2 regions of the Turicibacter sp. KK003 genome follow, and region 1 is predicted to be linked to the other one. Evidence: a T-box and tRNA genes for the amino acid it is inferred to sense, from the RefSeq annotation. Region 1 holds a T-box; the other holds one or more tRNA genes.
The links. The T-box of region 1 lies ahead of leuS (leucine--tRNA ligase). A T-box ahead of a tRNA ligase gene usually reads a tRNA of that ligase, here a tRNA-Leu.
Positions count from the first base shown of each region.

Region 2: it has a tRNA-Leu gene. The T-box ahead of leuS (leucine--tRNA ligase) is inferred to sense a tRNA for this amino acid. The anticodon was not compared.

Region 1 is NZ_CP142738.1:654,428-657,859, reverse strand. Features, by position in the region: gene leuS (leucine--tRNA ligase) at 1-1,988, opposite strand, end outside; T-box leader at 2,113-2,333, opposite strand; gene VXM77_RS03090 (TIGR01212 family radical SAM protein) at 2,714-3,432, shown strand, end outside.
Region 2 is NZ_CP142738.1:1,056,817-1,060,248, reverse strand. Features, by position in the region: gene tig (trigger factor) at 1-127, opposite strand, end outside; gene VXM77_RS05355 (hypothetical protein) at 209-1,162, opposite strand; tRNA gene VXM77_RS05350 (tRNA-Arg) at 1,252-1,328, opposite strand; tRNA gene VXM77_RS05345 (tRNA-Arg) at 1,350-1,426, opposite strand; gene VXM77_RS05340 (hypothetical protein) at 1,569-1,958, opposite strand; tRNA gene VXM77_RS05335 (tRNA-Leu) at 2,266-2,352, shown strand; gene VXM77_RS05330 (hypothetical protein) at 3,222-3,432, opposite strand, start outside.

The DNA of each region.
Region 1 (3,432 bases):
ACTTTATCTAATTTTCCATCGTTATCAACCGTGATTTTTTCTGTTAATGTGTGCTCTGGTGTGACAAATAAACGCCATACGCGATCTAAGAAACGACGGCTTCCATCAAGACCCTCTGTTGACCAAGCGATTGCTGCATCAAGAGGTCCCATAAACATCTCATATAAACGCAGTGTGTCTGCGCCATGTGATTCAACGATATCGTCTGGATTTACAACGTTTCCTTTTGATTTAGACATTTTCTCGTTGTTTTCCCCTAAGATCATTCCTTGGTTAAATAAACGTTGGAATGGTTCTTTCGTCTCAACGATTCCTAAATCAAATAAAACTTTGTGCCAGAAGCGAGCGTATAATAAGTGTAATACCGCATGTTCTGCCCCACCGATATAAAGGTCAACTGGTAACCACTCTTTTAATAATTGTTTTGCTTCTTCTGTATTTAATCCAACATAATCGTTACCTTGTTTTAAAATATATCCAATGTAGTACCAGCAACTTCCGGCCCATTGTGGCATCGTATTTGTTTCACGACGCCCTTTAACTCCATCTTCACGAACAACTTCTAACCATTCTGTTGCATTAGCAAGTGGTGATTCCCCTGTTCCAGATGGCTTAATATTATCCATTACTGGTAATTCAAGTGGTAATTGGTCCGCCTCGAGTACAGACATTGTTCCGTCTTCCCATAAAATAACTGGGAATGGCTCTCCCCAATAACGTTGACGTGAGAATAACCAATCACGTAATTTGTAGTTAACTTTGCGTGATCCACAGTCGTGAGCTTCTAACCAATCAATCACGGCCGTCTTCGCCTCAGTATTATTCATCCCATTAATAAAGTCAGATTCAATGTGAGCTCCATCACCTGTGAAAGCACCTTCTGATAAGTCTCCTTCAATAACTTGCTTGATTGGTAAATCATATTTGTTTGCGAATTCATAGTCGCGCTCATCATGTGCAGGAACTGCCATTACCGCACCTGTTCCATAGCTTGCAAGGACATAGTCTCCAATCCAAACAGGAACTTTTTCACCTGTTATTGGATGAATCGCATAGGCACCCGTTGGAACTCCTGATTTCTCTTTATTTAATTCCGTACGTTCAAGATCTGATTTCGCCTTCGATGATTCTTGATAAGCATGAACAGCTTCTTGATATTCTGGGGTTGTAATTTCACTTACAAGTGGATGTTCTGGCGCTAAAACGACATAAGTGATTCCAAAAACAGTATCTGGACGTGTTGTAAAAACATCAAATGAAGCATCCGTTCCATCTACCTTGAAATTAATTAATGCCCCTTCACTTTTTCCAATCCAGTTACGTTGCATATCTTTAATGCTTTCCGTCCAATCTAGACCTTCTAAATCTTCTAATAAACGTTCAGCATAGTGAGTAATTTTAAGCACCCATTGCTTCATCGGTTTTTTAATAACAGGATGTTCTCCACGCTCTGAAACCATTTTTCCATTCACGTTTAAAACTTCCTCATTGGCAAGAACTGTTCCTAATCCTTCACACCAGTTTACTTCAATGTCCTTAATTTCAGCAAGTCCCATGTTGTAAAGTTGTGTGAAAATCCATTGTGTCCATTTATAATATTTTGGATCCGTCGTATTTAACTCTTTATCCCAATCGTAAGAGAATCCTAACGATTGAATTTGTTGACGGAACGTATTAATATTAATATCCGTAAATTCACGTGGGTCATTTCCTGTATTTAATGCATATTGTTCAGCCGGTAATCCAAACGCATCCCATCCCATTGGGTGTAAGACACGATATCCTTGCATACGTTTCATACGTGAAACAATATCTGTTGCCGTATAACCTTCTGGATGCCCGACATGAAGTCCAGCTCCTGATGGGTATGGGAACATATCTAATGCATAATATTTTGGTTTTGAAGAATCATCAGATGTCTTAAACGTCTTATTTTCTAACCAATATTTTTGCCACTTTTTTTCAATCTGTTGATGATCGAATGCCATAACATTACCTCCTATATACCCATTTAAGGGTATTCCTGTCACTTTTTAATCGGCAGTCCTTTTACACACAAAGCGATGAAGCGAGTTACCCTTTTTAAGCATAAAAAAAAGTACCTTAAAACGAGCTAAGGACGTCATCGACGCGGTACCACCTTAGTTGCAAAAGCTAACCTTAAAAAGCTTTTACCCCTTCATTGTTTTAACGCCAAACAGGCGGCAGCTCTTACTTCTTTTCACAACTGCAACTCCAAGGTGAGTTCATAAGGGACTCTATACGAATTTCCACCAACCATTCGCTCTCTTTAATAGCCTCGTCTTACTACTAATCCTTTTCATCGTTTCTATCTATCTATAAGGTTATTATAGAAAAAATTATATCAAACATTACCCAAAAAACAAGATTTTTTACAAAAAACCGTTGGAAAAAACGTCCTTAGACAATATCACGTGCCTGCCCCTCCCTTTCTATGATAAAATATAGACGTCTAAATAAGTTTTCAATCGCTTAAAAAATTAGAAAGAACGCCAAACTACAAAGAAAAGTACCCAAAATCCTAGAGAACAGATCCCGCTTCAAACAAGCGGCGCTTATGAGATTCAAGCGGTTCAAGAACGAATGACTGACCGCCTTGATCCGGAGAGCTTGAATCGTTCAGCATACCTGTTATCTTTGATATCATCAACAAGATACTAAATAAACGAAGCATTTAAAGGAGGAAAAAACGATGAATAATCCCTTTCCATATAGTTACTCTGATAAACGATACCACACCTTAAATTATCATTTACGTGAAAAATACCATCAAAAAATATTTAAAGTCATGATCAATGCAGGATTTACATGCCCAAACATTGATGGAACAGTTAAATATGGAGGATGCACATTCTGTAGTACAAAAGGAAGTGGAGACTTTGCCGGAAATCCGGAAGACAATTTAAAAACTCAATTTAACCAAGTAAAAGAAATGATGCATCAAAAATGGCCCGAAGCGGGATATATCGCCTATTTTCAAGCCTTTACGAATACTCATGCCCCGCTTGAAGTTTTACGAAAAAAATATGAAGCTGTATTAGAATGCGATGATAACATCGTCGCCCTTTCCATCGGAACCCGTCCAGACTGCCTGCCAGATGATGTCGTTGAATATTTAGGAGAGCTGAATAAAAAAGTTGACCTATGGGTAGAACTTGGGCTTCAAACGATGCACGACCAAACAGGAAAACTCATTAATCGCGGACATGACTACCAAACACTAGTTGAAGGAGTTCAAAAACTACGAGCAAAAAATATTGATGTCATCATCCATATCATTAATGGCTTACCAAATGAAACACATGACATGATGCTCGAAACTGCCAAAGCAGTTGCCCAACTCGATGTACAAGGGGTTAAAATACACCTTCTTCATGTCATCGACGGAACACCGATGCACAAAATGCTAAC
Region 2 (3,432 bases), 400 kb from region 1:
CTGGAACTTGTAAATTTTTTGATACCTTTTTAAATGCAGCGTCTAATGCTTTATCAAATGATTCTGCTGAAAGAGTAATTGTTAATTTTACTTTATTTTTTTCAATTGTTTCAACTTTAACTGCCATTTCTTCTAACCTCCATTAATAAACGTTTCGTTTACATCCTTGTAACAACTTCTAAATTATAACATAGCCTTTTTCTAATTTCTACATTAATGATGATAAACTTAGGATATACTGACTCATTTTGTATGTAATGTCAGGATTTGTTGGAGCCGTTTCACAGCTATTCAACCCCTCTAAATCTAACCCAAAAACTTGCTGGGCCAACTCCTTTATCACGTCGTCCTCATAAAAATCATCTATAAAAGGAAATGAGTATTGATAAAAATACACAAGTAATTGCTTCAGCTCTTCCTGGATGCACTCGTCTAACTTTAACATCTCTAATCGTTCAATTGCATAGGCATAACACCTCTCCATTTTTTTTAAAACTGCTGGCTCTGCTAAAACACGCCTAGTAACTCCATTAGCTTTAAAGGTAATGACACCTTGTAAATTTTTACGACTCATCAATTCAAATAACGCTGTTTTAACAAAAGGAATTTCACAACTATTGGTTATATCTTCTAATACATGGGTGAATGGCATTAATCGCTCCTCTTCAACCTCATATAAATCTGAAATAATAGAGAATTTCAATTTTAAATTAGTCCCGGTTTGAAGGGTATCTATTTTTTTCACTATCTGTTCATACCAATAATTCTCATAATAATCCTTTAAAGAGTACATTAGCTCCTTTAAATTTTTTATAGAAAATGATGATAACTGATTAAAGTAAAAATTTTCTTTTTGTTGTCGCATTTCCTTTTGGTTTTGAAAAATAGCAACCAATATATCATGTGCAGCAATCGTTAAATCTAAACGTTTCTTTTCAAAAATAGAAGCAATTAATCGATCGACTGCATCAAATTCACGTTTTAGTGTATAGGCCGACATTAATTGTTTTTTTATTTCTGTCCCAATATCAACGCATGTAACGGATACTAAGAAGTCCTCTAACAAGCAAATAGCCTGATCAATATACCCCTTCTCAATCAACTCAATCGATTGTTCAATTTTCGCTCGATAATTAGTCTGTAATTCATAAATTTTGGCCACTCTTACCCCTCACTCTTTACTGCTTACAGAGAAAGCAGCTTAAAATACAAAAAAAGAACTACTTAGTGTAGTCCATCATTATCGTTAAATGGCATCCCGGGAGGGATTCGAACCCCCGACCGACGGCTTAGAAGGCCGTTGCTCTATCCAGCTGAGCTACCGAGACTTAATAGTTATTTAAATGAAATGGCATCCCGGGAGGGATTCGAACCCCCGACCGACGGCTTAGAAGGCCGTTGCTCTATCCAGCTGAGCTACCGAGACATGTTTTCCAATTACACAACTTATTCTAAATCATTTAGTTTCATTTGTAAAGCCTTATTTAACAATTTTTTTCTTTTTTCTTCAAACATTAGAGCCATTATGTTTGTTATTAATTAAAAAGAGGGAATTATTCCCCCTTTAATTAAACAAGATGATGAGCTTTATATGCCCCTTCTAACGTTGGAACATGAATACAACGAATGTCATATTCTCCATACGTCATACTTTCTAATTTATAAATCCATGCCCACGGATCACAAGGAAACATATGAATGACATCAACATATTTTTCATAGAAATCATTTAAATAGCGTCGGCACTCCTCTTCTGTCTGAAACGGCATTACAATTTTAACAAATGAGTTCTTATAGTCGCTCACCTTATCCTTAACAAAGGTTTCAAGTAAATCCCCTGTCAACGAAAGTTCACCCCTACTCCACGCTATAATCTTATCTTCCACCTCCTGTAACTGTTGATTAAAACCATCCTCAATCATCATTTGATTTACTACAGGTTTCCAATAGACGTTCATCGTCAATCCCCCCAAATGGTTTTAGTCGCACTTTCTTCATATTCCTCCTCCCTGCCCTTTAGAAAGCGCTTTACACCTAATCATACGTAACTAAGCTTAAAAAGATGAATACTTTAGATAAATTAAATTATTTTTGATTTTCGAGGCGACTCCACTTAAAAATCATCCTCCCCTTCATTAAACTAAATGCTAAGTCTAATTCATAAACTGAGATGGATGCAAATGGATCCGCTGTTGTATTATATTTCTTTTTTTTGATTTTTTAGCTTGATTAATCATCTAATTATGTTATAATTAAATTGTAAATGCCAGTGTGGCGGAATTGGTAGACGCAGTGGACTCAAAATCCACCGAAGTTTACTTCATGCCGGTTCGAGTCCGGCCACTGGTACCAATATTGCTAACTAACACCCTGAGTAATTAAGGGTGTTTTTTTTTGCATTAGGGCGATTATACAGACATTTTCTCCCCGCCTTCATAGATTATATTGAGGATACCAATTCAAACATCCATCTTAAAAACATCCTATTCATTCAAACATCCAACCTTCCTACACTTTTATTAACAAGATCTATTTACTTAATCACTTTCGGTATCCTCAGTCGATTAAGGACAGTAGAATAACTCTAATTATTCATTCTAATTTACAAATACAATTTCCTATCCATAACTTATCATTCTCCTACATTCTCTCTACTTTTTAAAAGTATTCCTATCCATTTTATACAGTTATTTTTATAAACTATTAAATTTACCACACCATATTACATTTTTTACACCACTATACTGTCACTTAAAAAAGATCTCCTGATTCAGAGACTCCCCTTCTAGGGGATGTCATCGGGAGGTCTTTTTCTTATTCTATCCTTCTCACCCCATCGCGTTTATCTCGTTAAACACTCATTAACCGATCCAACTATTATCAAATCATACAAAAAAAGGAACGCCAGTCAATCTATGAGCAGCGCCCTATAATAGAACATGAAATATAAATTCCTGTAAAGTTAATTTACATAAGGGGGAGAAACATACGATTCTTTGATGTTATCATTTTTATTTTTCTAAAATCACCTACTTATTATAAGTATTCAATTCAAAAGTTAAAAAAAGAGTTCACTTAAAATCCAATAAGTAATACACATTTCAAAAATGGCACCAAAAATAAAAGCTTCTATCGTCATATTAATCACTCCCCTACAAAAATGTCATATCCTTAGTATTTATTTTTTTTTATATTTTACACCATCTTTTTATGATTTTTTATTACTGTGAAATGGATGTTCGATAAACGAAATAACTCCCCTTCTTAAAGCCAATATATGAGTGTACATATCCTAATGTATCATTATGTGAGCGACCTAGAATTCGTTGCGTTAAAACAAGATCATGACCAGGTAGCGAATCCTGGCTTTTAATAGCACTCGAACGACTAACCGGCGCTACGACCCCTTTTAATGTCTGTTTCAGCTCACCT